DNA from 2 places in the Clostridium mucosae genome. Region 2 is predicted to be linked to the other one. Evidence: riboswitches for the same ligand, from Rfam matches in the RefSeq annotation. Region 2 holds a riboswitch; the other holds the start of a gene.
The links. A riboswitch is a leader RNA that binds a small molecule or an ion and turns the genes downstream of it on or off. The one in region 2 is predicted to bind FMN.

Region 1 (16,568 bases), on a different contig from region 2:
CATTACTATAATCTGTACTGTCATTATTACGTGATTTAATATCTAATTTCCCAAGTTCTTTTAAGTTTTTAAGATTATTATAAAGTTCCTCTTCTCTTCTTAAATCTTCATAAGAAACTCCTGGCATATTATTTATTTCTTTTTCATTGTTTTTATTATTACTATCATCATATTGAGATAAAGGCAAGTTATTTGAATAAGTATCATTAACATTTATATTAAAAGATATTTCCTCAACTACTTCTGCTGGCACTTCATCTTTTTGTTCTTGTTCTTCTTCAGGAATATAGAAGTCATTAAAAACTTCATTTTTAAATGCCTTATGAACTGCATCAAATACCTTTTTAAATATCCCTCTATCTTCCTTAAACTTAATTTCAGCCTTTGTTGGATGTATATTAACATCTACAAACTCTGGATACACTTCAAGGAATAAAACAAAGAAAGGAAATTTATTTACTGTAGCAAAGGACTTAAAAGCATTTTCTATAGCTGCTACTATAGTTTTATTCTTTATATATCTACCATTAACAAAGATACTTTGATTATTTCTAGATCCTCTAGCTATTTCTTCTTTACCTATATATCCATATAAATGAATTGCATCTTCTGCACTTTCAAAGTATATTAAGTTTTCACTTATAGATTTTCCATATACAGTTCTAATAACATCTTTAAGGTTTCCAGTACCATAAGTATGTAATACCTTCTTACCGTTATTATAGAACTTTATAGATACATCTGGATTAGATAAGGCTATCCTTGAAACTATATCACTTATTAATGCACCTTCTCTTGAAGTAGATTTTAAAAACTTTCTTCTAGCAGGGACATTGTAAAATAAATCTCTAACTTCTATTATTGTTCCTTTATTAGTTCCTGTTTCAGATTTTGAAAGTATTTCTCCACCTTCTATTGAAATTTCAGAACCAAAGTCTTCTCCATCTATTTTACTTCTTAATAATACCTTTGCTATAGATGCTATAGATGCCAATGCTTCTCCTCTAAAGCCTAATGTCATAATAGAATATATATCCTCTACATTTTGGATCTTAGATGTTGCATGAGGCATAAAAGCCTTTTTAATATCATCTTTGTGTATTCCATTACCATCATCTATAATTCTTATTAAAGAAATACCACCTTCTTCTATTTCGATGGTGATATTTTTTGCTTCTGCATCTATTGAATTTTCTACTAATTCTTTCACAACTGAAGAAGGGCGTTCAACCACTTCTCCAGCTGCTATTTTATTAGAGGTATGTTCATCTAATAGATTTATTCTTTTCATATAATCACCTCAATTACGTACCCTATTAATTACCTTATCAAATTAATTACTTAACCCTCTTAGCTTCAAGTATTAACTTGTATAATGTATTCATTGCATCCATAGGAGTTAATGCCATAACATCTATATCAGCAAGTGAATTAATTAAATTTTCTTTTTCTATCATTGTAAAATCTATTTGATAATCGTTAATTTCATCTTTAGAATTCTTTTTCTTTTTAGAGTCTTTCTTTATATTAGTATCTTCTAATAATGTATTATTTATAGGTTCACTTTCTATTTCTATATAACTTTCATTAGATTCTTCTTTAGCACTATCTAATGAGTTATTGTCTAAATCTAAATCTGAATCTGTAACTGAAACTTCTACAACTTCTTTAATGTTAGTAGCTTTATTTACTTCATTTTTCTCAAACTTATCAGTTGCAACTTCTTTAATTGAAGTAACATCTAATGAATTACTTCCTGAAGCATTCTCTAATGAAGATAATATTTCCTTAGCTCTATCAATAACTTGAGTTGGTAATCCAGCAAGCTTTGCAACTTCTATACCATAAGATTGATCTGCTCCACCTTCTACTATCTTTCTTAAGAAGATTATATTATCATCTATTTCACTTACAGCAACAGAATAGTTCTTAACACCTTCTATTACACCTTCTAGTTTAGTTAATTCATGATAATGGGTAGCAAAAAGTGTTTTACACTTAAGGTTATTATTTTTTGATATATATTCTATTACAGACCAAGCTATACTAAGTCCATCATATGTTGATGTTCCTCTTCCAACTTCATCTAATAAAACTAAGCTTTTAGATGTAGCATTCTTTAAGATGTTAGATACTTCCCACATCTCAACCATAAAGGTAGATTTTCCCCCTGCTAAATCATCAGAAGCACCTATTCTTGTAAATATCTTATCACATATAGAAATATTAGCAGATTTAGCTGGAACAAAGGATCCTATTTGAGCCATAAGAGTTATAAGTGCCACTTGTCTCATATATGTAGATTTACCTGCCATATTAGGACCAGTGATAAGCAAAAGTCTATTATCATTTGAATTTAATGTAGTATCATTAGAAACAAATTCACCTTTCCCAATAACTTTTTCTACAACTGGATGTCTTCCTTCATTTATTTCTATGACTCCATCTTCATTTATGCTAGGTTTAACATAATCATTTTCTACAGCTATTAAAGATAATGTTGATAAAGCATCTAAGTTACCAATAATTCTAGCACTTTGTTTAAGTCTTGCAATTTCCTTTTCTATTGCTTCTCTTACTTCTATAAATAAGTCATATTCTAAAGCTACTAACTTTTCTTCTGCACCTAAGATTTTATCTTCCATTTCTTTTAATTCTTGAGTTATAAACCTTTCAGCATTTGCTAGTGTTTGCTTTCTTATATATCTACCTTCAGGAATTGAGCTATAATTAGCCTTTGATATTTCTATATAGTAGCCAAATACCTTGTTGTATCCAACCTTTAATGATCTAATTCCTGTAAAATCTCTTTCTCTATTTTCTAAAGCTGCAATCCATTCCTTACCATGAAGTTTAGCTGTTCTTAAACTATCTACCTCTTCATTGTAGCCGTCCTTAATTATGTTACCTTCCTTTAAAGCAATAGATGGATCATCTAAAATTGCATTAGATAAAAGTTCTTTAATATCAGTAAGTTCATCTAAGTCTTTATACCATTCTTTTAATAAGTTAGAAGTTGCTTCTGATAAATGACTCTTTATACCTGGTAGCTTTTCTAAGGAGCACTTAAGTGATATTAAATCCTTCGCATTAGCATTTTTATTAGAAATTTTACCTACAATTCTTTCTATATCATAAATTTCCTTAAGTAAACTTCTTAAATCTTCATTGAAGTAAGCATTATTATATAGTTCTTCTACACCTTCTAATCTTTTTTGAATTTCAGATTTTATTATAAGAGGCTCTTCAATCCACTTTCTAATTGCTCTTCCTCCCATAGAAGTAGCAGTCTTATCTAAAACCCAAATTAAGCTACCTTTTTTAGATTTTTCTTTTAGGTTTTCAGTAAGCTCTAAATTTCTTCTTGAGTTACCATCTATAGTCATATAATTAATTATGTCATAATACTCTAAAAGATTTATATTAGTTAAAGTCATCTTTTGAGTATCATATATATATTTTAGTAAGGCTTTAGATACAGTCTTAGATAAATCATTTAAGTTAGCTGTACACACTTCAGAAAATTGTTCTAGAAGCTCTTCTTCAGTGCAAATACTCTTACTTAAATCTCTCTTAGTAATTAATGCTGAAGAAATAGAAGTAATTTCTGATAATAATTCATCACTTATATTAATATCTACAATTATTTCTTTTGGAGATATCTTAGTTATCTCGTCTAATAAACTTGCCTTTATTGCTGTAAAACTAGTTACTTTAAATTCTCCAGTAGATATATCAGAAGAGGCTAACCCGTAATAGCCATTATCTTCAACTATACACATTAAATATGTATTTTTATATTCACTATCTTCAGTGTTTTCTATATATGTACCAGGAGTTATAACCTTAATAACATCTCTTTTAACAATACCTTTAGAAGCTGAAACATCTTCAACTTGTTCTCCAATTGCTACTTTATATCCTTTATTAACAAGTCTTGCTATGTAAGATGAAGCTGCATGAAATGGAATCCCACACATTGGAGCTCTTTCCTCAAGACCACAATCTCTTCCTGTTAAAACAAGTTCTAATTCTCTAGAAGCTATTTTAGCATCATCAAAGAACATTTCATAAAAGTCACCTAATCTAAAAAACAAAATACAATCTTTATAATTTTCTTTTATTTCAAAATACTGTCTCATCATTGGAGTTAGCATATTCTTATTACCTCACATCCCTAAATTTAAGTACAAACCTTGTAAACATAAGGTTTTATGACTATTATACTATAAAGTTGCTACAATAAAAAGTAATAACTTAAAAAGGAAAATTACCCTATCAAATTTTAAATTGATAAGGTAATTTTATATATAATGATCTAAAGAGCTTATTATAATTTAATTTCTAGTTTTCATCTTGTGTAGTTCCCTTAGTTTAATAGAATAACTAATAATTCTTCAATGCTAAATACATCATTAGTTTCAAATAATTCTTCTAAGGTTTCAATATTTTCTTCTAAGTGTTCTACATCTTTAGAATATGTATGAGCTATGTCTACCATATCTGCATTTGTAAATTCTTTATTTTCTAAATATCTAACTACACATAGTTCTTTTATCATTATATAGCTTATTAATGCTATTTTTACCTTAGCTAAAGCATCATAGTCAAAAACAGCCTTCATAAAGTATCTAAATACAAAGTAAACTAAAATTTGTTCAAATTCATAGTTTTTTTCTTTGTAGTATTCATTAAACTTTTCGTTGATATCTAGATAAATATCTTTATCTTCTTTACTTTGCCAAAAATATCTTAAAGCATCTTCTAAACCTAAAATATCATTAGGCTTAATATGTTTTAAATCTCTAAATACTTTTATAACTTCTTTTATATTAAGATATTTTTCAGTTGTTTTTCCCTTATATTCTTTAATATCATTAATAGTTGATTCAATAAAACTCTTATCTAAATACTTGTCTTTAACTGACTTAATTGATTGAATATCATTAGAATCTATTTTTTCTTGTACTTCATTAATAAAAATAAGAACTAAAGCACATCTTATTTTTAAATCTATTTCTCTATTTTGCATGATATCAAAAACTATTTTTCTACATTGCATAAGATTAATATATAGCATTGGATTAATATCATTGTAGCTAGTGATTTCTTCATCAATTTCACTTAATTCAAATTCTACCTTATTAGATTTTCTTAGTATTATTCTTGCAGCTTCAGGACATGATAAGGATATACCAATTTCACGAGTATTTCCAAACTCCTCTAAGTAACGAGGATATTGCTTACATGTATAACAAAGACTTTCTGCTCCTAAATTATTATATATATCACATAAATTATTTTCGTTTAAAAAAGAACATCTATCTCCATTTAAGACAAAAACATTTTCTTCATCTTCATTAATTATCTTGCTTCTTAATTCATCTCCAAATGTACCATCCACAGACAAATACTTTTTATGACTTTCTTCATCTATAACTATTCCCCATCCAGCACAACAAGTATCTTCACATTCAGAAGCTATACATTCAAATTCATCAAAGTAATCTGGCTTTCGTATTTTCATTTTTAACCTCACATCATATGTATTTATATTTCTATAACAAACTAATTTTAATACTCATTAATAATGACTTCAAGCTTTAATATTTTATGAATAGAATTTATCTTTAATAAGTTTGTAAATTCTTTAAGGATATATCAATGGATTTAAAATTATTTGTTAATATATATATATAAAGTCTTTAAATTACTTAAATAAGCAATTTAAAGACTTTTATCATTTTAATTAAAACTAGTTAATATAATCTTATTCCTTAATATGTTCTTGATTTAACTTTAAAGAATATATAGTTTGTTAATTATACTACAATCATGTGCGGAAAATACCATCAACTGTTATATTTTGTCCAGTTAAATAATTTGCTTTTTCTGATGCTAAAAATACAGCTGTTGCACCAATTTCTTCTGGCTTTCCAAGTCTTGCTGCATATACACTACCCTTTATCCAATTCTTTAATTCTTCTGGAAGAACTGATACCATATCTGTTTCTATAGCTCCAGGAGAAATAGCATTTACATTAATACCTATAGGAGCTAGATCTCTTGCAAGAGTCTTTGTTAATCCAAGAAGAGCTGATTTTGAAGAAGCATATGCTGAACTTCCCATTGCACCGATTGAAGCACTTGTAGAGGATATAAAAATAAGACTACCTGATTTTTCTTCTATCATATATGGAACTACTAATTTTGACATATAAAAAGGTCCATACGCATTAGTTTTCATAACTTGGTCAAATTTTTCTATTGAAGTATCCATAATTGAACCATTAAATTCAATTCCTGCATTGTTAACAAGCACATCAATAAATCCAAATTTACTTATTGACTCTTGAACCATTCTTTCACATTCATCATATTTAGATACATCTGCTTGACATATTAAAACTTCAGATCCCAATGCTATGCAAGCATCAGCAACCTCTTTAGCACGTTCTACATTGCTATTACAGTGAATAATAACATTATATCCTGCTGCTGCAAATTCCTTAGCACATGCTGCACCTATTCCCCTTGATGAGCCTGTTATAAGAGCAACTTTTTTCCCCATAAATTAATCATTCCTTTCATTTGATGATACTTTAATATTAAATACTTTTATAAATTTATTATTGTATTATTATTGGAATTTTGTATCAGTTTTACATAATATATCAAAATTATTTTACTTTGTGAATATTATGTATGATATAATATTTACGTTATTAAATCTTGATTATTCTTCTTTTAGGAGTGGTGTAAGTGTTTTCTAATAAAAGTAGTTTTTTGTCTTTAGATGATATTAAATATGTCTGTAAAAAAACTTTTGGAATGTTAAAAATACAAATATTCTTTTTTAATTCAAATGATGCAATTCTATTTAAATATTCTTATAAATATAGCACTAACCCTTTATATAACAATAATAAGCAATTCTTAAGTGATTTTTTAACTATTAACGATGAAAATACTCCTATAAACATTAAATCAACAATGTATTATGAAAATTATTTTATTATTAAAGTAAATACTAGTGATAATATTAGTGGAACTCTTTTAATGGGACCAACTATTCCTTCTGAAATTGATAAAAAATCCATTAATTCTATTATGAAAAAGTTTGATATCTTAATGAAATACAGAGAAAGCTTAATTAATTACTATAATAATATTGTTATAATGGATTTTAATAGCTTTATAGATGCAGGATTACTTCTTTATCATTCTATTTATCATGATAAATTAAATTTGACTAATGTAGTAAATGTAGATGAAATGCTTATTGATATTAGCTTAAAGGATAGCAAAGCTTTTTATATTTCTAGCTCAAAGAAAAGAAGAAATAGTAGATTGCACCATTCTAAAGAATTTGAAAAAGAATTATTAAAATATATAACTGAAGGAAATTTAGAAGAAGTAATAAAGTTTTTTAGAGACAATACATTTGACGGTGATATGGGAATAAACTCTAAAAACCCTTTAAGAAATCTAAAGAATATTTTTATTAGTTATACATCAATAGTATCTCGTGCAGCTATAGAAAGTGGACTTGTTTGGGAAGTATCATTAACCCTTGCTGATTTTTATTTTGAAGCTGTGGAAGATACTAATACTATAAAAGATATAAATGATTTATTTTTAAAAATGATTTTAGATTATACAGAGCATTTAAACAAAGTTAAAATGTATAACTACTCTTCTGCTATACTTAAATGTCAGAAGTATATTTTTGAACATTTATATGAGAAAATATCACTTACTCAATTAGCAGACTATACATCTATGAATCCATGTTATCTCTCACATTTATTTAAAAAAGAAGTTGGAGTATCTATTAGTGATTACATGCAAAAAGAAAGAATTGAAGAATCTAAAAAGTTAATTATATCTGGTAAAAAATCTCTCGTAGATATTTATTCACCTTTAGGCTTTATTGACCAAAGTCATTTTTCAAAGACATTTAAAAAATTTGTTGGAATAACACCTAAGGAATATAAAACGTTATATTATCATGAAAGATGACTATGTAATTTTCAATATATATAAATCACATTAACATTTCTTTCTTCAATAAAATTTATAACTTTATAATTTTATTGAAGAAAGAAATTAATTAGCTTATAATTAATTTAATAACTTTAGGAGGAATAACTATGAGAGCACAAAATAATTTATACAAATTTATACGTCATCATTGCTAGAGAGACTTGTTCTTATAAAAAGAGTGCAAGTCTATTTTAAGTGGGCTTGTGTCTCTAGGCTATGATATGTAAGTGCAATCATATTTTTAGTAAGCCATGTGGGATATTAGCCTACATGGCTTTTCAATTTAGAGGGAAATACAAATTTAAATTAATCATAGTATTACTACTATTTATTATTAGGATTAAATAGTAAATAATAAAACTAGTATACTAATATAAGGGAGAAATGAAAATGAGTAACTATAAAATTAAACCAAGTATCTTGCCAGGATTTATGGAGTTATTACCTATAGAACAAAGAAAATTTAATGATATAGTAGAAAAAATTACAAAAGTATATGAAGAAAACGGGTGTCTTCCTATAGATACTCCAATTATAGAAAAAGCTGAAGTTTTACTTGCTAAAAGTGCTGGAGAAACAGAAAAGCAAGTTTATGAATTTCAAAAAGGAACTAATAATTTGGCATTAAGATTTGATTTAACAGTTCCTTTTGCTAGATATACATCTCAATACTTCAATGATTTAACTTTTCCATTTAAAAGATATCAAATAGGTAAAGTTTATAGAGGTGAAAGAAATCAAAGAGGAAGATATAGAGAGTTTTATCAATGTGATGTTGATATTATAGGAAAAGAGAAACTAAGTGTTAAAAATGATGCTCTAGTTATAAGTTTAGCTTCAAAGGCTTTCAAATCAATAGGATTAAAAGACTATAAGTTCCAAATAAGCAATAGAAAAATACTATCTGCTTTATTAAATTCTCTAAATATAGAAAATTCTATTGATGTTATGATATTAATCGATAAATACGATAAAATTGGTGAAAAAATATTTAAAGAAGAACTAGATAAGATAGTTAATAAAGAAAGTGCAGAAATAATAAATAAAGTTATAAATATAAATGGATCTAAAGAGAATGTTTTAGAAGAATTAGAATCATTAAATATACAAGATGAAAAATTTGCTTTAGGATTAAGTGAACTCAAAGAAGTTTCTATTACACTAGAAATCCTTGGTGTTGATGATAGTGAATATATAATAAATTTAAGAATTATAAGAGGATTAGATTATTATACAGGAACAGTATTCGAGACTTTACTGATTGGTAACGAAGAATATGGTTCAATTTGCTCTGGTGGTAGATACGATAACTTAGCAGAAAACTACACTAGCAACATTTTACCTGGAGTTGGAATTTCAATTGGCTTAACTAGATTATTCTTCGTCTTAAAAGAAATAGGATTTGTTGAAACTTATCGACTTCCATCAAAAGTTGAGTATTTAATTATTCCAATTGGTGATACATTAAAATATTGCGGCGAAGTATATAAAAAATTAACTTTAGCTGGAAAAGCTGTAGAAATATATTTTGAAGATGATAAGTTAAAGAAAAAACTTAATTATGCTAATAAGCTAGAAATACCAAAAGTTATACTTTTAGGTGAGGAAGAAGAGACAAATAAGACTATAAATATTAAAAATATGATTACTGGGAATCAAGAAACTGTAAAATTTGAAGATATTGTTTAAAACAAATGGTCTATAGTAAAATAGAAAAGTAGAATATAAGTTTAAAATTAAAGGGCTGTCTTAGCAGCCCTATTTTTTAATCCTATTTAAATAATAAACCTTTAAATGAATATTTTAGAATAGTAATATTAAGTCTATAAGACTATTAGTATATTTAATTAATTCATCATAATTAAAATCATTAGTATTTTTTATAATTCCTTCTAGATTAATATTAAAATCCTTCAAATACTTTAGTAAATAATTTTTACTATTAGTATATCCTACAATAAATGAATCATTTTCTAGACTTTTTACTATATCATCTATTATTACTTTAGCCCTTGAAGCCTTAGTATTTATTTCACTTATAAACTCATCTGCAAAAGATAAGTTATTTTGAATATTTTGTCTCATAATACTTGTAATTTCTCTTAGCATATATATTTCATCATTTAAATCAACATAATTCTTCTTCCCGATTATCTTTTCTATTAACTTTCTATCCAAAATATCCTCCTCAAAATTATTAAAATTAACTTAATATAATTTTAATGTTATTGAGGATAATTTTCAATAGATTGCCCTTTATTAATATACTATATTTCTCTTAATAAATTTGCCATTTCAATAGCTGTTACTGCTGCATCGTAACCTTTGTTTCCTGCTTTAGTTCCTGCTCTTTCAATAGCTTGTTCAATTGAGTCTGTAGTTAAAATTCCAAAAATAACTGGCATTTCACTATCTAAAGAAACTGATGCAATTCCTTTTGAAGCTTCAGCACATACATAGTCAAAATGAGGTGTTGATCCTTTTATAACTGCTCCTAAACATATAATAGCATCATATTTTTTGCTTTTTGCCATTTTTTTTGCTATCAATGGTATTTCAAATGCACCTGGTACTAAAGATAATTCTATATCTTCTTCATTAACTCCATGTCTTTTTAATCCATCTAATGCTCCATCAACTAACTTAGAAACAATAAAATCATTAAATCTTCCTGCTACTATTCCAACTTTTAAATCTTTTCCTACTAAATTTCCTTCAAATACTTTCATTTTTATACCTCCAAAATTTATTAATATAAAATGTGATTCATTTTTTCCTTTTTAGTTTTTAAATAAAAATCATTCACATTATTAGCTTTAATTATGACTGGAACTCTTTCTGAAACACTTATTCCATAACCTTCTAATCCTTTGACTTTTTCAGGATTATTAGTCATAAGTTTCACATTAGAAACTTTTAAAGATTTTAATATAGAAGCTGCTATATCATAATTTCTTAAATCAGGTTGAAAACCAAGTTTTAAATTAGCTTCTACAGTATCATATCCTTCTTCTTGAAGTTTATAGGCTTTAAGTTTATTTATTAACCCAATGCCTCTTCCTTCTTGTCTCATATATAATAAAATTCCAGTACCTTCTTCTCTTATAGCTTTTAGTGCAAAATCTAATTGTTCACCACAATCGCATCTTTTTGATCCAAATATATCACCTGTTAAACATTCTGAATGTACTCTAACTAATACTGAATCAGCATTTTCAATATCTCCAAGGACTAAAGCAACATGTTCTTTGCCAGACACTTTTTCAGTAAATCCATACATTTTAAAATTTCCATATTTAGTTGGCATTTCAATTTCTGCTTCTGTTTGAATTAACAATTCCTCTTTTTGCCTATAGCTAACTAAATCATCTATAGTTATAATCTTTAAATTATGTTTCTTAGCAAATTTAAATAAATCATTTGTCCTTGCCATGCTTCCATCTTCTTTAATGATTTCACAAATCACTCCTGCTTCTTTCAAACCTGCTAATTTTGCTAAATCAACAGCTGCTTCAGTATGTCCTCTTCTTTCTAAGACACCATTTTCTTTAGCTATTAACGGAAACATATGACCTGGTCTTCTAAAATCAATAGGTGTACTATTTTCATCTAATAGCTTTTTAATTGTTAAAGATCTTTCATAGGCAGAAATACCAGTTGTAGTGTCTATATGATCTACAGATACTGTGAAGGCTGTTTCATGATTATCTGTATTTACACTTACCATGCTTCCTATATTTAACTTATCTGCTGTTTCTTTCTTTATTGGCATACATATTAAGCCTTTTCCATAGGTAGCCATAAAGTTTATAGCTTCACCTGTAACCTTTTCTGCTGCCATTAATAGGTCGCCCTCATTTTCTCTTCCTTCATCATCAATTACAATAATCATTTTACCTTCTTTGATTTCATTAATTGCTTCTTCTATTGAATTAAATTTATACATTGAAATTCCCTCCTACATAAAGCCATTTTCCTTTAAGAAACTTTCATTTATTTTATATTCTTTTTTAATCACTTTCTCATTAACTTTTTCATTAAACTTCATAAAGCTTTCGATATATTTACCTACTATGTCGCATTCAATATTTACAAAGTCTCCAACTTTTTTATAAGCTAAAGTAGTTTCGCTACTTGTATGAGGTATTATAGAAAGTAAAAACTTTTCATCATCTACATATGCTACCGTTAAGCTTATTCCATCGATGGCAATTGAGCCTTTTTCAACTATATATTTAATAACAGACGATGAGGGCTTAATTGTTATGAGTATAGCCATTTCATCTTTAGCTATAGATGTTATTTGACCTATACAATCTATATGTCCACTTACAATATGTCCTCCAAATCTACTATTTGCACTTAATGCTCTTTCTAAATTAATTTTTGATCCTATTTTAAGACTTCCTAAATTACTTCTTTTTAATGATTCTAAGACAATATCAGCTGTAAACTCAGTAGTAGTCATACTAATTACCGTTAAACAAACACCATTTACAGAAATACTATCTCCTATATTTGTATTTTCCAATACCTTCTTAGCTTGTACCTTTATCTTGCAATACTTAAGTCCTTTTTTAATTTCCTTTATAATTCCAACTTCCTCAACTATACCTGTAAACAAATTATCACCTCTTTATATATCCAGTTAATAATATATCTTCACCTAAATTTTCAGTTTTTAAATTATAGATTTTATAAGATTCACTCAATAAGTTTATTCCTTCCCCCTCAATAGAGGTTTTAGAATTTCTACCACCTATTATTTTAGGAGCAATAAATATCATTACTTTATCTACTATTTCAGCTTTTAAAGCAGAAAAATTTAATTCCCCGCCACCTTCTAAAAGAATGCCATCTATTTTTAGTTCACCTAGTTTTATCATTAAATCATTTAAATCAACCTTATTATTTAATGATTTTATAATTAAAACTTCTGCACCAAGTTCTTCTATTAATTTTTTCTTTTTTAAATCTGCATCTTTAGTAGTTGCTATTATTGTTTTATAATTATGTGAGTTTTTTAATATTTTTGAATCTAATGGAATTCTAAGATTACTATCAACTATAATTCTTATAGGATTTCTTCCATTATTAATGTTACAAGTTAAACTTGGATCATCTTGAAGCACTGTATTTATTCCTATCATAATTGCACTTAACTCATTTCTTAATTCATGTACTTTTAATCTTGAAATTTCTCCAGTAATCCACTTAGATTCACCAGTTTTAGTTGCTATTTTGCCGTCTAAAGAAATAGCAGATTTTAAAACAACATAAGGCTTTTTAGTTTTTATATACTTCATAAAAACTTCATTCAATCTAAAACATTCTTCTTCTAATACTCCAACATTAACTTCAATTCCAACTTGTTTTAGTTTATCAATGCTCTTTCCAGAAACTAATGGATTTGGATCTAAGCTACCTATTACAACTCTAGAAATTTTAGAAGAAATTAATTTATCTACACAAGGTGGAGTTTTACCATAATGATAGCAAGGCTCTAATGTTACATATATAGTTGCACCTTCAACACTTTCAGTCGAATTGTTAATTGCTTCTATTTCAGCATGATTTCCGCCATACTTTTTATGATATCCTTGTCCAATTACTTTTCTATTCTTTACAATAACTGCTCCTACTAATGGATTAGGATTGACTTTACCTTTTCCATTCTTAGCTAAGTCAATAGCTAATTGCATATATTTTTTATCCATCTTTTAACCCCCATTTTTATTTATAAAACAAAAATGCTCCGAGTAACTTAGAATTCAGAGCATTAAAATACAATAATAAAAATAATTATATAAATAAAAACTTGTTATTTTTATATCAAAGATAGTATTAAAAAAGCTCTGAAATATAAAGATATTTCAGAGCTAAATTAACAATATAACAAATAAAAGTAATTATAAATAAAAATCACTTAAATGTATTATCTTCTTCCATCCAGACTGTACTGTCGGCTTCGGAGTTTCACCGAATCATGCTAAAATAGCTCGCGGGCTTTACCGCCGGTAGGGAATTTCACCCTGCCCTGAAGATTTATTAAATTTTATATTGTTATTTTATTATCAATTCTATTATTTGTCAAGGGTAAATTTTCTAAAAATTTCAATTTCAATTTGAAATTATACCCCATTACCTTATATAATGTTGCTATTAAATTAGCTTTAAAAGTACTTAGCTTCGATATTTTACTAGTCATCACTACAAACACAAAACTTATTTTGTAAATTTATGTACTCTTCATCACTTAAACTATTTAAATACCTTATAAAATGATCTTCACTACAAAAAATTCCTATTTTATTTTCAAATGAGCTTTCAATTAATTTCTTTTTACAATACTTACATTCTTTCATTTTTATCACCTTACCAATAAATCTTACATTATTTATTTTATTTTCAAATAATATTAAACTGATATTACCTTATTATATTACTATAATTATATAATTTTATAACAATAGACCGTGATTTGTATATTTAAATTATTCTATAGCCAAACTAACGATGAAAGGTGGTTATTATGATGAAAAAATTTCTATGTACTCTTTTAATATTTTTATGCTTAAACTTTAACATTGTTAAAGCTGAGCCTCAAATACAAACTAATATTTTTAATCAAGGTGTTTATAAAGTGGAGAACATTATTAAAGTCTTAGGTGGAGATTTATCATCTATACAAAACATCTCTAGTGATAAAAGTATTTATTTTCTATTAGTGGATGAAAATCAATCAGTAATACAAGCACTAAAAATAGAACCTAATTCTGCTAAATATGAATTACATAAGCTTAAGCCTAATTATAAGATAATATTAATTGGTGAAGGATCAGCATTTTTATCTTAAAAATTTTAACTTTAAATAATGTAAAATTACCTGAAAGGCGGTTTAATTTATGAAAAAATTTATTTTTATGATATTAATTAGTTTATCATTATCTTTTAATACTGTTTATGCTGTATATCAAGCACCTTCTAAGACACTTACCGAAGGTGTTTATAATGCAAATGACCTTGGGATCCCATTAAATGAGATAAATTATGCTCAAAATGTATCAGAGAAAGGTATTACTTATATCATTATTTATGATGAAGATGATACTATAGTTCAATCAATAAAACTAATTCCTAGTTCACCTAAGGTTAAATTATATCCTCAGCTAGATCCTAGCTATAAAATAATTGTAGTTGGTGACGGTTCTATAGCTTTATCTTAAATTCAATTTAGGTATATAGGGCTAAAATGATTTTTAATAAAACGTTTAATTCTCAATATCAAATTGCAATTTCACAACCTAATTCTCCACCATCTAATAAAATCTAATAAAACCACAATAAATATGCACATTTCAAGTGATTTTATTTTAATTTTAAGCATAGAATGTATTGTTAAATGCAATCATCTTTATAAAGCAAGTGATAATTTTGCAATATCACTAATTTATATTAATCAAATGCTTATAACTACATAAAATTATAAAAGGGGGAAAAGTAATGTTCTGTAAGAATTGTGGAAAGGAAATAGATGATAATGCAGCAGTATGTATACATTGTGGTGTGGCAACAAATCCTACACCTACTGTTGTAGATAATGGTGGATTTGGATGGGGATTATTAGGATGCTGTATTCCAATTGTAGGTTTAATTTTATTTTTAGTTTGGAAAGATACTAAACCTAAAACATCTAAAGCTGCTGGTATAGGTGCTTTAGTTTCAGTTGGTATTTATATATTATTATACTTATTAATTTTTATTATAGGTGCTGCTTCAGCTCCATATGGTTACTAATAATTTTCATGGTTATTAATAAATGATTAAAAAATTTTTCTCTAAATGGTTACCAATTATATTTGGATGTCATTGTAGAGATGATAGATCTTTTTATTTTAAGAAAAAAAAATTTCCTATATGTGCTAGATGTACTGGCGAGCTAATTGGCATGATTTGTTCGCCAGTTCTATTTTCTTTTTATCATCCAAATATACTTTTAAATCTAATATTAATGATTCCAATGCTTTTAGATGGCTTTATACAATTGTTGACTCATTACGAAAGTAACAATTTAAAAAGAGTTTTAACAGGATTACTTTTTGGCTATGCTTTAAGTAATATATTTATAATATCAATAATTTTCACATGGAAATGTGGTTATAATTTTGGAAGAAACATTTAGAAAATAATATAAGATTACCTATTCTTTTATATTTTAAATTATTTAAAATACATAAGATTCATAAGTATTATTAAAAGATTAAATGATTAATGATAAAATAAAAGTTGCATAAGATTAAATGTTAATACTTAATCTTATACAACTTTTTTAATTACTTATCATTGAGTTTAATAATAGTTAGTTTTAATTATTATTTTACTTGGATTCCTCTATATATGCCTTATCAAAGTACACATGTCCAAGCATTGAAACTCTAACTCCCTTAACTTCAGGCTTAGCCCCAGTTGTTTTATTATAGAAGTAAAGTGGAATTATTGGCATATCCTCCATTAAAATATCT
Region 2 (16,568 bases):
CTAAGAGCGTATAAGCAATTAGATCCAATACAAGCATACCAAATGGAAGGTAGTGCTATGTTTGAAGAAATGATAAATGGAATAAAGATAGATACAGTTAAATTCTTATTCCATATTCAAGTTCAAAAACCTGTTGAAAGAGAAAGAGTAGCAGAAGAGACAACAGCAAGCCATGGTGGAGACGATTCAGATGTAAAGAAGCAACCAGTTAAAAATGAACCTAAAGTAGGCAGAAATGATTTGTGTCCATGTGGAAGTGGTAAGAAGTATAAAAACTGTTGTGGAAGAGAAGTATAAAGAAGTGCCCTTTGGGCACTTTTTTAAAGCTAATAAGTTAATTTGAGTAAATTTAAAAAAGATAGGGTGATTATATGATAATTAAGTTAGAATCAGAATTAGCTAAGCTTAATGATATAAAGAAAGTTATAAAAGAAATGGGGGCTTCTCTTTGACAAAGAAGCACTTGAAAAGCAATTAAAAGAATTAGAACTTCAAATGCAAGAAAGTGGATTTTGGGAAGATATAAAAAGAGCAGAAGAAGTTACAAAAGAAAGCAAAAGAGTTAAAGATAAGATAGATCGATATGAATCATTAGTATCGAGAGTTGAAGATGTTGAGATACTATCAGAATTAATAGATGAAGAAGATGAAGAGTCTATAAATGAAGTTATAAGAGAGATAAGGTCTATAGAGAAAGATGTAGAGGAGTATAGAATAGAACTACTTTTATCAGGAGAGTATGATAGAAACGATGCTATATTAACCTTACATGCTGGAGTAGGTGGAAGTGATGCAAATGATTGGACTGAAATGCTACTTAGAATGTACACAAGATGGTGTGAAAAAAGAGGATTCAAGGTAGAAACTCTTGATTATTTAGAAGGTGATGAAGCTGGAATAAAGAGTGTAACATTAAAGGTAAAGGGTGAATTTGCATATGGATACTTAAAAGCTGAAAAGGGAGTTCATAGATTAGTAAGAATATCCCCTTTTAATGCAAATGGTAAAAGGCAAACTTCATTTGCATCAGTTGAAGTACTTCCAGAATTAACAAAAGACCAAGACATTGACATAAAAAGTGAAGATTTAAAAATAGATACTTATAGGGCAAGTGGAGCCGGTGGTCAACACGTAAATAAAACTGAATCAGCAATAAGAATAACACATATACCAACTGGAATAGTTGTTCAATGTCAAAGTGAAAGAAGTCAGTTTTCCAATAAAGATACAGCAATGGCTATGCTTAAATCTAAACTTATAGAGTTAAAAGAAAGAGCTCATAAAGAAAAAATAGAAGATTTAACAGGCGAATTAAAAGACATGGGATGGGGCAGTCAGATAAGATCATATGTGTTCCACCCATATAACATGGTTAAGGATCATAGAACTGGAGAAGAAACAGCTAACTTAAATTCAGTTATGAACGGAGAAATAGATAATTTTATTACGGCGTACTTAAAAAATAACAACTAAAAAATTTAACAAAAATAAAGTGGGATTTATATATATCCCCTTTACTTTTAATATAGAATTAAAAAAGTAGTTACTTTATAATTTAAAGAAGTAACTACTTTTTATAATTTTAAAGAAGTAACTACTTTTATTAACTTATTTTTTTCTTTCTTATATAAGATATAAATGGTGCTGAAACTAAGAAGCCAAATATTATTGCAAATATAAATAATGAAGTTTTACCATGGAAAAATAAGGTGAGTGTTCCATAGCAAGATTCGTTTATCTTATCTTCTATAACGCTATATGCACTATTTATTGCACCAATACTTATATGATCAACAGTATCATTAGGTGTGTGAATCTTAGTCATATCACTATGACAAAAGCTTAAAGCATCTATACCTAAATTGTTAAAGCTAGCATGATCACTTGAATCTTCATAAACAACATTAGTATCTACATTATTCTTTTTAGAAATCTTTTCAACAGATTTAAGAAGTTCAGAATCCTTATCTTTATAAGAAGCTCCAAGCATTAAAGTAAGAGGATAATTATCACTACCTATCATATCAAAATTAATAACCTCAGAATCTTTTAGCTTTTCAAGATTATTTTCTGCAAAACTTTTAGAACCAAGTAATCCAAACTCTTCAGCATTTAAAGCTGCAAAAATTATATCTCTTTTAGGTGTTCCAAAGCTTGCAAGAGACCTTTGTAGCTCTAATAAAAATGCTGTTCCAGATGCATTATCTAAGGCACCGTAATAAGTGTTTTTAAGACCATCTTGACCTAAGTGATCATAATGAGCAGTTAAAACAAGAGGCGGAAGATTACTAGAAGATCCTTTTAATACACCAACTATGTTTACAAGTTCTTTTTCACAAGTTGAAAATGGTAAATTAACTGAAACAGTTAACCCAGATCTTACAGAATCTAATATTTTGTTATAAGTATCAGTAGTTATTAAAACAATCATATCATAAGGGAAATTACTCATAAATGAGCTTCTAAATGAAAAATCATTATTAGGAGCTACGTAAAATAAACAATTTCCTTCATCTGTTACAACTTCTATTGACGTTGTATAGATATTTACTTTATCATCTTCAGAAAAACTTAAACTATTAATCTTGAAGTTAATCATATCTTCTTTATAGTCAACGCCGTATTTTAAAGTTTCAACTACTTCGTCATCTAATGATATTTTAAGATAGGGAGAGCTATTATTATTTATTGGACAGAGTGTTTTAAAGCTCTCTTTATAACTTTCATTAAGTGGAACTAATTTGTTATCCTCAAAGTTTTTTCTAATTATTTCTCCAATAAGTAAATTACCGTCACTACCAGCTAGTCTACCACCATAAGTTTCAGAAGAAAATACCGCAATATTTTCTTTTACATTATTAGCGTCAAAAGGCGAATATGTAAAATTAAAAAATATAGAAATAGATAAAAATACTATGCTAGTAACTAGCGATACAGAATAAAACAATTTTCTTTTCATAAAATATACCTCAAATAATAGTTATACTTAATACTATTACTTGAGGCATGAGATTATGAAAAAAATAAAAATAAGGATATTACTTTAGGCTTTTTTATAAACTAGTTCTATAAATCCATAAATTAGGGAACAAAGAATACATATATAAATCAGGATATTTATTTGGTTTGAAACTATTGAAAAAACGCCGCCAACTATTGATGAAAATAATATTATGCAATTTATAAACTTAGATAGCCCAGATTTATTTACGATTATTTCTTTTGTGGATGAAATAAGTATAAGTATTAATGTTAAGAAATATAATACATACTTTAAAGTAGTTGAGAATTCAATAACATAATACTCGTTTAGTATAATAAATACTATAAAAAAGATAAGAAGGATACTTATTATTTTATTAATTATCATTATAAATTTATTCATACAACCACCCATTTGTAAAAATTTTACAATTATATTATAAACTTAATTTTACATAATATCAACATTGTACTTAAAGTAAATATTAAATATTTATTTTATATATTCTATAAAATAAATTATATGGTACATAAAAGTATGATATTGTATTATAATATCATTATGTAAATTTTGGAGAAAAATTTTTATTATAGCTTAGGAGGACTTTATGGTAGATATTGTTGAAAGATTGTCATCAGAATTAGGGATAAGTATAACTCAAGTAAATAATGTAATATCATTGCTTGATGATGGAAATACTGTTCCTTTTATTTCAAGATATAGAAAAGAACAAACTGGTGCTTTAAGTGATGAAGTATTAAGAAAATTTCAAGAGAGACTTATATATCTTAGAAATTTAAAAGAAAGAAAAGAGGATGTTTTAAGACTTATAGATGAACAGGGAAAACTAAATGATGATATAGTAAAAGCCTTAGAAGCTTCAAAGACTCTAACTGAGGTGGAAGATATATATAGACCTTATAAACAAAAGAAGAGAACAAGAGCAACTATGGCATTAGAAAGGGGATTAAAGCCACTTGCAGATAGTATATCAAATGGTGAGTTTAATGCTGATTTAAATAGTGAAGCACTTAGATTCGTTGATGAAGAAAAAGGAGTTAATAGTAAAGAAGATGCAATTAATGGAGCTTTAGATATAATAGCAGAAGAAATATCTGATGAAGCAAAATATAGAAAGTGGATAAGAGAATTAGTATTCAAAGAAGGAAAGATACAATCAACAGGTGAAAGTGATGAACATACACCGTTTGAAATGTACTATGATTATAGTGAAGAAATTGCTAAGATACCACCGCATAGAATTTTAGCTATAAATAGAGGAGAAAAGGAGAAGGTATTATCAGTAAAAATAGCAGTAAATGAAGATAAAATAATAAGTTATTTAGAAAATGAAATATTAAGAAATAATAACATTACTGATGAGTACTTAAAATTAGCAATAAGAGACTCTTTAAAAAGGTTAATATATCCATCTATAGAAAGAGAAGTTAGAAGCGAGCTTACCAATATAGGTGAAGAAGGTGCTATAAAAATCTTTAAGGAAAATTTAAAAGCATTATTAATGCAACCACCTATAAAGGGAAAAGTAGTTATGGGATATGATCCTGGATTTAGAACAGGATGTAAGATAGCTATATTAGACAATACTGGAAGGTTTTTAGATAAGTCAACAGTATATCCGACAGCTCCACAAAACAAAATTAAGGAAACTAAAGACATACTAAAGGATTTAATTAAGAAGTATAATGTAGAAGTAATTTCATTAGGAAATGGAACTGCTTCAAGAGAATCAGAAGAAGTAGTATCTGAAATAATATCAGAAATAAAAAAGGAAACAGGAAAAGAAATAGCATATGTTATAGTTTCAGAGTCAGGTGCGTCTGTTTATTCAGCATCAGAGCTTGCTACTAAGGAATATCCAGATTTAGATGTTACAGTGAGAGGAGCAATATCTATAGGAAGAAGATTACAAGATCCTATGGCTGAGCTAGTTAAGATTGATCCTAAAGCTTTAGGGGTTGGCCAATATCAGCATGATGTTACACCTAAAAGACTTGACGAATCATTAAAGGGTGTTGTTGAAGATTCTGTTAATAAAGTTGGAGTAGATTTAAATACTGCAACACCATCATTACTTACTTATGTTGCTGGTATAAATTCAAGTATAGCAAATAATATAGTAAGTTATAGAGATGAAACTGGTGGATTTAAAAATAGAAAAGAGTTATTAAAGGTAAAAAGACTTGGACAAAAAGCTTATGAGCAATGTGCAGGGTTCTTAAGAGTTATGGAAAGTGATGAACCTTTAGACAACACATCAGTTCATCCAGAATCTTATGAAGCTGCCAGAAATTTAATTCAATTATTAGGATATACAAAAGAAGACTTAAAAGAAAATAAGCTTAAAGATATAGATGAAAGAGTAAAAGATAAAGGGATAGCTAATATTTCTAAAGAGTTAGAAATTGGTGAACTTACTTTATCAGATATAATAAAAGAGCTTAAAAAACCAGGGCGTGATCCAAGAGAAGAGATGCCAAAGCCTATTTTAAAGACTGGAGTAATTGATTTAAAAGATTTATCAGAAGGCATGATACTTATGGGAACAGTAAGAAATGTATCAGACTTTGGAGCCTTTGTTGATATTGGAGTCCATCAAGATGGTCTTGTTCATAAAAGCCAAATGGCTAATAGATTTGTAAAACATCCATTAGACGTTGTTAAAGTCGGCGATATAGTAAAAGTTAAAATATTAGAAGTAGACAGCAAGAGAAATAGAATATCACTATCAATGAAAGACATTACTGAATAATATATAACAATTGTTAAAAAAGATACTTGCAAAAAGGCATAGTAAGTCATATAATATGAGTATAAATAAATTATCTTCAGGGCGGGGCGTGATTCCCCACCGGCGGTATAGCCCGCGAGCTAAGTTTTAGCATGATTCGGTGAAACTCCGAGGCCGACAGTATAGTCTGGATGAAAGAAGGTAAGTGGTTAGATATTGCTTGATATTTATTTTAAGCACATCTTATTTCTTATGGATTTTGAGCCCTGATGTATTTTAATATATCAGGGCTTTTTTAGTTGTTAATATGTATTTAATTAAGAGAAGATGGGCAAATTAATAAAGCGAATTGTTAAATTAATATCATTTAAATGATATGATCTAACCCATTGCCCCAGTGGATAGACTTTTGGGAGGAGAAATAATGAATAGTCAACAAAACAGAAACCTAAACAAATTTATTAAAATTTCACTTTTAGGTGCAATAGCAGTAGTGCTTATGTACTTTGATTTTCCAATACCGTTTTTACCATTTCCATGGCTTAAAATTGATTTAAGTGATATTCCAGCACTTATGGGAGCATTTGCTTTTGGGCCTATGGCAGGTATTGCTGTAGAATTGATAAAGAATTTATTAATTCTAATAGTTAAGGGAACATCAACGTATTTTGTTGGAGAACTTGCTAATTTTATAGTAGGGGTATCTCTGGTAGCTCCAGCAGCATGGGTTTATCATAGAAATAAAAGTAGAAAAAATGCATTACTTGGAATGGCATTAGGAACATTATCAATAGAAGTTATAGGAATACTAGCAAATGTTTATTTATTATTACCTGCATTTGGAATGAATATGGTAAAAGATGAACTGATTCAATATGTTACTATAGGATTATTACCTTTTAATGGAATAAAGGCTATATTAGTATGTGGGATAACATACGTATTATATAAAAGAGTTTCTTCATCTATTTTTAAAGTAGATTCAAATTTAGATAATTCTAGAAAAAGTAAATTAAATTCAATATAAAATAATAAAGCTAACTATTATATTTTTAATAGTTAGCTTTATTATTTTATATTAGCGCTCTTTTTTAAGTATTTATTTTGATACATTTTATTATCAATGCAATTGAAAAAATCATATATGTTATCAAAATCATTAGAATAAATACAGTATGCAAAACTAAATTTAATAGTATATTTACTATGAGAATTATGAGATTCAATTAAAGAGTTTAATAAATTTAACTTAGTTTCAATCTTTTGTTCAGAGGTATTTTCTAAAATAATTATAAATTCATCGCCACCCATTCTAATAATTTTAGATTTTTTTCCAAAGGATTTATTTAATATAAGAACAAAATCCTTAAGAACATCATCACCAGCTTGATGTCCATAAGTATCATTTATAGATTTAAAGTCATCTAAATCTATATTTAGAGCACCTAGTTCAGATAGGTTGATATTAAATGTATTTACTTTAGAAATAAAGCTATTAAAATAATTTCTGTTAAAAGCTTCAGTTAAAGGGTCGGTTTCTAATAATTCTTGTTGAACTAAAATATAAGTAAATACAAGAATAGTTGTGATACTAGCCCAAAGGAATAGGCATTGGGGTATTAATAACTGTATTGCAAATGCCAATATTGGCAAAATATAAAGTATATGTAAGAACTTGATGTTATCTCTAGAGATATTATTCCTTTCTTTTATTAAAATTAAATAACTATTTATATAATAAAAGGCACAAGTTATTAATGGTGTTATAAAAAAGTTTTCATGTTGATATAAATTTGAATTACTAATAGAGAAAATTATATCGTACTTTAAATTTATAATAAGTAATATAGTATTTATTACTAGAGGGATTTCAAAATAACTTATTTTTGTTTTAGGTATAAAGATTTTTTTACTCATCCAAATAGATAAATATTTATTCCACATATATAGTGGAATTGGTGAAGTTATAAATAATAGAGTATTAATTAGTTTATTAACAAATATAAATTTAAAATTTAATATATTTATACTTACGAAAATCTTTAAAATTTCTAAAACTAGTATTACAGAAATCAAAGAACATATATTTACGAATAGTTTATTAGATAATTTTTTCATATCGAGCTTTACATAACTATGAAAAATAAGCATAAGTAATGTAAAAAGGCTCATTATATTAACTTGAGTTTGTATAATCTTATCCATTTTTATTCCTTCCGATATATAGATATAATAATTACTTATAGTATATGTATGAAGGACTCTATATATTGATAAAATTATTCTAAGAATCCCAACCATATAAAACTAGTTGAAACAGTAATTAAATATGATATAATGTAAATCAGTTATGTATGAAATTAGAGAAAAATTCACTTATAATAATATAAAAATTAAAATAAATATTACGAAGTAAGAATAATATATGATCTTTTTAAAGGAATTAGCTCAACTTTAAATTTTATTTGGGCAGTTTCTTTTTTTATATAATTATAAAATGTTTCTACATATTAAGAAAATAAATTTGATTCAAAAAAGATTCAATAAAAAATAAGGAGAGGTGATTAAATGAGAACACAAGAATTACTTGCAAAAGAACCAATAGGAAAATTATTATTAAAGTATTCTGTACCAGCTATAATAGGAATGATTGTAAATGCATTATATAACGTAGTTGATAGAATTTTTATAGGGAATATACCAGGGGTAGGGTCTTTAGCTATTACTGGTGTTGGTGTAACAATGCCTATTACAACTATTATACTTGGATTTGCTATGCTTATTGGAGTAGGTGCTACAACAACTATTTCTATAAAACTTGGGCAAGGAAAGAAAGAAGAAGCAGCTAAAGTAATTGGGAATGCAATAACATTATCAGTTATTTTAGCGTTAATAATAACTGTTGTAGGACTAGTTTTTGGAGATATAATTTTAATCAAGTTTGGTGCTAGTGATGAAACTTTATATTATGCCAAAGCTTACATATATATAATTTTATTAGGAACAGTATTTAATATGGTTGCATTTACTCTAAACAATACTATAAGGGGAGATGGAAATCCTAAACTAGCAGCAACTATTATGGTAATTGGATGCATAACTAATATAATTTTAGATGCAGTATTTATATTTACATTTAATATGGGAATACAAGGTGCAGCAGTGGCTACAATAATATCTCAATTTGCAACAGCAGTTATAGGTTTAGGGTATTATATTAGTGGAAGGTCTAATTTAAGATTTGTTAAATCAAGTCTGAAGTTAGATAAACAAATAACTTTAAAAATATTGGCAATTGGAGCAGCACCATTTGCTATGCAAATAGCAGCAAGTTTAGTTCAAGTTATTGCTAATAATGTTCTTAAAGCATATGGAACTGATTTAGCTATAGGTGCTATGGCAACTATATCGTCTGTAAGTTTAATGTGTTTAATGCCTATCTTTGGAATAAATCAAGGAGCACAGCCTATAATTGGGTTTAATTATGGGGCAAAACAAGTAGAAAGAGCTCAAAAGGCATTTAAACTTTCAGCGACAGTAGCTACACTAATATTAGTAATTGCATTTATTGGAGTTCAAGCATTCCCGGAAGCTATAATAGGAGTATTCAATAAGGATCCTAAGTTTATGGATATATCAGTTAAGGGAATGAGAATATATCTACTTATGCTTCCAATAGTGGGAATATCAATAACTGGTTCAAATTACATACAATCCATAGGAGAAGCTAAAACTGCAATGTTTTTAAGTTTACTTAGACAGGTAATTTTATTGGTTCCTTTTATAATTATTCTTCCAAGAACGTTTGGATTAGGCTTAGATGGAGTGTGGATTGCCCAACCAGTAAGTGATGTATTATCAACTGTAATAACGATTTTTATATTAGTAAAAAGTATGAAAGTTAAAGAAGAAGTTGAAGAAGAATTGCTTGGAGAAGTAAATTAATAAGAAACAGGTATAAACAGTAAAGTTTATACCTGTTTCTTATTATAAAAGTAAGTCATTAAAATTGCATCTTCCTTATTATCTTCATAATATCCTTTTCTAAGACCATTTTCTATAAAAGAAAATTTCTTGTATAGATTTTGAGCAGAAATATTTGAAACTCTAACCTCTAGGTTTACTAGTGAACAATTTAAATCTTCACAAAGATCTATTAAACAAGAAAGTAGTTTACTTCCAATTCCAAGCTTTCTATAGTTTGGATGGACAGCTATATTCGTTATATCAGCTTCGCCGACAACTATCCAAACTCCAACAAATCCAACTATTAAATTTGTTTCTATATCTTTTGCAACTATGTACTTTGCCAAAGGATTATTTAATTCACCAGTAATAGAACTTTTGCTCCAAGGAGTAGAAAAACATAAATTTGTAATATCTAAGACACCATCAACATCATTTTCATTCATCAAGTTATAGCTTATTTTCATTTTCTAATGCTAACCTTTTTTCTAATTCTCTTTGTGCTTGAGGTTTTTTTAGATAAAAAGGAGACGAGTTTAATTCATCAGACTCATTATTTAATAATAATTTTATACCTAAATCTCCTAATGATGATGCTCTTATTATGCTAAGGTGATTAGGTGCAAAGTAGGCATTAGGGAGATTGTTTGACAAATATTCTTTATGCTTAGTTAAGCCGTCTCCAGTAAATATTACTTTTTCACCTTTTTCCTTTAGAATTTCGATTAATTCATCTAAATCAAATGCCGAATAATCCGTTAATTTTTCTAAGTTACCGTTATTATTTTTATATAGACATGTATAAACGCTGTCTCTTAAAGCATCCATTATAGGGCAAATAATACCATCAAAATTTATAAGGGAATATGCAAGGGCATCCAAGCTTGAAATGCTAATATAGGGCTTGTTTGAACCAAAGCTTAAACCTTTAACTGTAGACATGCCTATTCTTAGTCCAGTAAATGATCCAGGGCCTTTTGATACGATAAATCCGTCTATATCATCAATTGATAGATTAGAATCTTTTAATAATTTATCGATCATGTCCATTATTAATGTAGAGTGTTCCATTTTATTATTTAATGTATATTCTGCTATTAAGTTATTTTCATCTAAAAGAGCTGCTGTTGCTACTTTAGAGGCTGAATCTATACTTAAAACTATCATAAGACTAACTCCTTTATATAATTATATTTTTCTCCATATGGAGTAATAGAAATTTTTCTGAAGTTTTCACCTCTTGATAAGTCCTTTTCTATTAATATATGTAAGTACTCTTTAGGTAAAATCTCTTCTATGTAATTTGCCCATTCAATTATAGAAACACCATCAGAAAATATATAATCATCAAATCCTATGGCATAAATTTCATCAGGATCACTTACTCTATAAACATCAAAGTGGTATAATTTTAATCTTCCTGAATCATATTCATTTACAATAGTAAATGTTGGACTCGTTATATGATCATCAATATCTAAACCTTTAGCTATTCCTTTAGTTATATGAGTTTTTCCTGTTCCTAAATCGCCAGTTAAGCAAACTATATCACCAGGGTTTAGTAATTTACCTATGGAAAAACCAATTTTTGTTGTTTCTTCAATATCATTAACATAAAAATGCATAAATAGACTCCTTTCTAAATATTCTATATTCATATATTCTATCCAAAATACGAAAAAAAAGAAAGATAAAATAATATACATAATATGGCAAATTTGGTTTATGTGTAGTAAAATAATAATATAATTGGAATTGTAATTAAGATGTAATAGAATTGTAATTTTTATTTATCAATGATAATATATTATGAAAGTATATAAGTTGTAATAAAGATTTAAAATTTAATTAAACTATAAATAATTGATAGAATTTAAAAAGAGTTAAGAAAGTATATAAAAAATTAAATAATATATGATTTTAATTTTGATATTTTACATAGATAGATATATAAATTGAAGCATATATAATTATTTGTTTCCTGGAGGAAAGATTTATGAAGAAGTTAACATATGCTTTAGTTATTTTTACTTCTCTTTTATTTTTGGGACTAACATTTTCCTATAATCCATTAATGGCTAATCCTACTGATGAATTTGATGAGGAAAGGGATATGTTTTTAAATATATTAACAGTTAATAAAGAGCAATATAATATGACTAAAGCATTAGTTGGAAATAAACATAATGTTGAATATTTATTTAGTAATGAAAGTGATATGAAATCTTTTGAGGTTAGCGATAATGTTAAAAGTAACATATTAAATATGGATTTGTTTATATACAATGGATTGGGATACGAAACTTGGATAAATGATATAATAGATGATGCCAAAAATTCAAGCGTAGGTATTATAAATATGAGCAGAGGTATAAGAGCAATTACTACAGAATTATTTAATGAGAATAAAGAAAATCCTTATTATTTATTAGGATTTAATGAATATAAGATTGCCTTATATAATATAAAGACGGCATTACAAGAACGAGATATAATAAATAGAAATTATTATGAAGAAAATTATAATACTATTGTTGAGGAATTAGATGAATTTTTAACTAAATCAAAGGAAGAATTAAATAAGTATAAAGAGTATTATATTGTTACAGATAGTGATAAGTTTGATTATTTATTAAAAGATCTTGGAATTCAAGCGAAAAAGCTAAAGAGCAATGAAGAGGTTAAAGATATAGTAAATGAAAGTAAGGATTCTAAGATTATATTTATTCATGATAATAAATTAGGAAATTTAGATGACTTAAAAAATAAAATTGCAATAAGCTGTAATTATATAGAGTTAAATACTGAAGGTGACAATAATATATTAAAAGATAACGTTACTAAGATAATCGATAGTGTGAAAAATAAAAACTAATTTTAATAGTTGATTTTTACTGATACATAATATATAATAATTATTGTTGCAAAGGGGTATAGCTCAATTGGTAGAGTAGCGGTCTCCAAAACCGTTGGTTGTGGGTTCGATTCCTACTGCCCCTGCCAAATAAATCGGTAATGAATATTATCGATTTATTTTTTTGAAGATTTTTGTTAGTACTATAACTTAAAAAATGTATGTAGATAAGAATTGTATATTAGAAAAATATACAATTAATAATCTGAATAGTATATTAAATAATTGAAAGATAAGTAAATTATTTTATTGACAAGTATCAAAATATCATGATAAAATATGTCTTGTTGAAGGGGTATAGCTCAATTGGTAGAGTAGCGGTCTCCAAAACCGTTGGTTGTGGGTTCGATTCCTACTGCCCCTGCCAAATAAGAGAGTGTAAAAATTACACTCTCTTATTTTTTGTTGAAAAACTGTAAATAATTATGTAAATATACTATAAATTTATATAAATAGATAAGAAATTTGATATAATATATTTACTTAATTATAAGAATCTTAGAATTTTTACGAGGGATGAATATGAGAAAAAGGTCATGTAAATTTTTGCTTATATTTATAGTAAGTATTATTTTAATAATAAATATGAGTACAATGAGTACATTTGCTATAACAAATGATGATAAAAATATAAATTTTAAAAGAATAACAGTTGAAGATGGGTTATCGCAAACATCTGTAGAGTATTTGTTTCAGGATAGTAAAGGATATATGTGGATTGGAACAGCAGATGGATTAAACAGATACAATGGAGATAAGTTTGAAGTATTTAGATATATTGAAGATAAGCCGAATAGTATAAGTGCTAACTATATTTCTGCAATAACAGAAGATTATGAAGGAAACATATGGGTTGGTACATCTATAGGATTAAATAAGATAAATACACATACAAATGAAATAACAACATATTTGCCAGAAGTAAATGGATGTAATTTATCAAATTACAATATAACAGAAATATTAGTAGATTCAAAAGGTGATATATACATAGCGACAGAAGATGGATTAAATTTATATAATGAAGAAGATGATAATTTTATACGACTATATAATTCAGAAGATAAAAAGCATTCATTAAGTAGTCAAGTTGTATATTCGATTGTAGAGGATGTTTATGGTAGCTATTGGGTTGGAACGGATAATGGCTTAAATAAAATAACAGGTACTTCAAATGAAGTTATTAAATACTACTCTAATGGAGGAGATAACTCTATTAGTGATAATTTCATATTTAAGCTATATGCTGATAATTTGGATAATCTCTGGATTGGTACATATAATGGTGGGTTGAATAAACTTAATTTAAAAACTGATAAAATAGAAATTTTTAAAAATGATCCTAACGACGACTCTTCCATAGCAGGAAATTTTGTACGATACATATTAAGAGATAGCAAAGGTGAATTATGGATTGCAACTAATAATGGATTAAGTAGACTGATTGAGGAAGAAAATAAATTTATTAATTATAAATCTAAAGTATATGATCCACAAAGCATAGTAAGTAATAATATATTAAGTTTGTTTGAAGATAAATCTGGTGCAATTTGGGTTGGAACTTATGATGGAATAAGTTTATTTAACCCTCAAAATTCATTCAAGAATTATAAAAATGATCCTTTTAATACTAATTCATTAAGTGAAAATATGATGGCTGGAATATATGAAGATGATGAAGGCCTTTTATGGGTTGGAACAGTACATGAAGGATTAAATGTAATAGATAGAAAAAGTGGAATGATAACTAAATTTAAAAGCTCAAATGATGAAAATTCTTTAAGCAATGATTATATAAGAGATATAGTTGGGATAGAAAATGAAATTTGGATAGCAACAGAATCGGGATTAAATAAGTATGATAAACTAACAAAGAAATTTACTAGATATTATGATGAAGATAATAAAAATAGCTTAGTGTCTAATGATGTTAGAACATTATATATTGATAATGAAGGTCTATTATGGATAGGAACTAGATATGGACTATGTACTTTTGATAGAAAGAATACATTTAAATCATATAAGGACATTTTTATTAAAAATGGAATAACTGAAAATATGTTTTCAGATATAGTTCAAGATAAGGATGGGGTTATATGGATAGCTTCAGGCTTAAACGGTGGATTAATTAAAATAAATAAAAATACAAATGAGATAAAAAGTTATAGAAATGATGAAGAAGATAAACATAGCATAAGTTTTAATGCATTAAAAGCTATAGCGGTAGATAGTAAAAATAATATTTGGATAGGAAGCCAATACGGATTAAATAAATTTGATAGAAGTACAGAAAAGTTTCATAAATACACAGAAAGTTCAGGTTTATCAAATAACTTTATAAATGGTATTTTAATAGATGATTATGATAATCCGTGGATAAGTACAAATTATGGAATATCAAAATTTGATATAAAAAATGATAAATTTGTTGACTATAATGTTACAGATGGACTTCAAAGCAATGAATTTAATGGTTATTCATATTTTAAGAGCAAAAGTGGAGAAATGTTTTTTGGAGGAATAAATGGGCTAACTTGTTTTTATCCAAACCAATTGGAAGAGAAAAAGTTTTCTCCTAATGTAGTTATTGATAGTGTCTATAGTGGAGAAAAAGAAATTCTAGATATATCTAATATAAAAATAGGTTATAAGAATAGCAATATACAATTTAACTTTTTTATGCCTGATTATAGAAATGTAAGTAAAATTCAATATGCATATAAATTAGATGGATTAGATGAAAATTGGATTTTTTCTGATGATAGAAATTATGTAAGTTATACAAACCTAGATTCAGGAATATATAAATTTCAAGTTGTTGCAAGAAATTCAAGCGGAGATTGGAGTAAAGCGACCACAGTAACTTTTGAAGTTGAAATGAAACCCTGGAAAACACCATTAGCTTATGTAATATATGCTTTAATAGGCTTCTTAGCACTTTATATAATATGGAACAGGGTGAAGATATTAGATAGTTTAGTAGAGCAAAGAACTCATGAGTTAAATAATAAGTTTAAAGAAAACAAAGAGTTATATGATAAGCTAATAAAAAATGAAAAATATAAAAATAATTATTTTGTTAATTTATCTCATGAGCTTAGAACTCCACTTAATGTTATTATATCAACTCAACAATTAATAACTAAATTAAATGAAGAAGATAAGGAAATACCTAAAGAAAAGCTTTCTTATTATATGAGTACTTTGAGAAGAAATTCTGATAGGTTATTGAAGTTAATAAATAATATAATAGAGACATCTAAAATTGAATCTGGATCTTATAAATTAAGAATTGAAAAATATGATATTGTCTATTTGGTAGAGGAAGTTGTTTTATCTATGAAGGATTTTGTTGAAGCAAATGGTATAGAGCTAATAATTGATCCAGAAGTAGAAGAGAAAATAATAGAGTGCGATGGTAGTGAAATAGAAAAATGTATTGTAAATCTAGTTGGAAATGCAGTTAAGTTTACACCAAGGGGTGGGAAAATAGAAGTAAGAATAATAGATTTAGGTAAGAAGGTAAAGATATCGGTTAAGGATTCTGGTATTGGAATAGAAAAAAAATATCATGATGCTATATTTGATAGATTTGGTCAAGCTTATAATGATGTATCAGAAGAACATGGAGGAAGTGGCTTAGGGTTAACAGTAACAAAGCAATTAGTTACATTACATAATGGTAAAATATTTGTCAGAAGTGCACCTGAAAAAGGTAGTGAATTTATAATAATATTACCTACTAAATATACTATGTAAAGTAGATAAATGTAATGGCTATGTTAATGAATTGAAAAAATGGATAAATATGTATAAATTTAATGGTATGCGCTTGACAGTAGTTGTTTACAATGCTATCATAATAAATAAGTAAGTAAATGGATTGTTACTGTAAAGTAGGCAATACCTAAATTAAGATAATATCTTGATTTAGGTATTTTATTTTCCAA

Region 1: it holds a riboswitch for FMN, as region 2 does, so the genes downstream of both, ribD (bifunctional diaminohydroxyphosphoribosylaminopyrimidine deaminase/5-amino-6-(5-phosphoribosylamino)uracil reductase RibD) here and NSA50_RS12125 (ECF transporter S component) in region 2, are expected to answer to the same signal.

The regions. Positions count from the first base shown of each region.
Region 1 is NZ_JANKAF010000001.1:603,576-620,143, reverse strand. Features, by position in the region: gene mutL (DNA mismatch repair endonuclease MutL) at 1-1,291, opposite strand, end outside; gene mutS (DNA mismatch repair protein MutS) at 1,338-4,157, opposite strand; gene fliB (flagellin lysine-N-methylase) at 4,370-5,527, opposite strand; gene NSA50_RS03085 (SDR family NAD(P)-dependent oxidoreductase) at 5,834-6,571, opposite strand; gene NSA50_RS03080 (helix-turn-helix domain-containing protein) at 6,763-8,022, shown strand; gene hisS (histidine--tRNA ligase) at 8,437-9,735, shown strand; gene NSA50_RS03070 (hypothetical protein) at 9,850-10,224, opposite strand; gene ribH (6,7-dimethyl-8-ribityllumazine synthase) at 10,314-10,775, opposite strand; gene NSA50_RS03060 (bifunctional 3,4-dihydroxy-2-butanone-4-phosphate synthase/GTP cyclohydrolase II) at 10,796-11,992, opposite strand; gene NSA50_RS03055 (riboflavin synthase) at 12,005-12,670, opposite strand; gene ribD (bifunctional diaminohydroxyphosphoribosylaminopyrimidine deaminase/5-amino-6-(5-phosphoribosylamino)uracil reductase RibD) at 12,675-13,763, opposite strand; FMN riboswitch at 13,980-14,095, opposite strand; gene NSA50_RS03045 (hypothetical protein) at 14,247-14,411, opposite strand; gene NSA50_RS03040 (hypothetical protein) at 14,579-14,902, shown strand; gene NSA50_RS03035 (hypothetical protein) at 14,952-15,272, shown strand; gene NSA50_RS03030 (zinc ribbon domain-containing protein) at 15,550-15,843, shown strand; gene NSA50_RS03025 (DUF2085 domain-containing protein) at 15,866-16,228, shown strand; gene NSA50_RS03020 (peptide ABC transporter substrate-binding protein) at 16,424-16,568, opposite strand, start outside.
Region 2 is NZ_JANKAF010000010.1:81,193-97,760, forward strand. Features, by position in the region: gene secA (preprotein translocase subunit SecA) at 1-297, shown strand, start outside; one part of gene prfB (peptide chain release factor 2) at 372-449, shown strand; one part of gene prfB (peptide chain release factor 2) at 451-1,473, shown strand; gene NSA50_RS12110 (M28 family metallopeptidase) at 1,604-2,959, opposite strand; gene NSA50_RS12115 (hypothetical protein) at 3,174-3,302, shown strand; gene NSA50_RS12120 (Tex family protein) at 3,591-5,756, shown strand; FMN riboswitch at 5,825-5,942, shown strand; gene NSA50_RS12125 (ECF transporter S component) at 6,160-6,762, shown strand; gene NSA50_RS12130 (GGDEF domain-containing protein) at 6,804-7,940, opposite strand; gene NSA50_RS12135 (MATE family efflux transporter) at 8,304-9,680, shown strand; gene rimI (ribosomal protein S18-alanine N-acetyltransferase) at 9,707-10,168, opposite strand; gene tsaB (tRNA (adenosine(37)-N6)-threonylcarbamoyltransferase complex dimerization subunit type 1 TsaB) at 10,152-10,868, opposite strand; gene tsaE (tRNA (adenosine(37)-N6)-threonylcarbamoyltransferase complex ATPase subunit type 1 TsaE) at 10,865-11,326, opposite strand; gene NSA50_RS12155 (metal ABC transporter substrate-binding protein) at 11,698-12,576, shown strand; tRNA gene NSA50_RS12160 (tRNA-Trp) at 12,629-12,704, shown strand; tRNA gene NSA50_RS12165 (tRNA-Trp) at 12,907-12,982, shown strand; gene NSA50_RS12170 (ligand-binding sensor domain-containing protein) at 13,138-16,377, shown strand.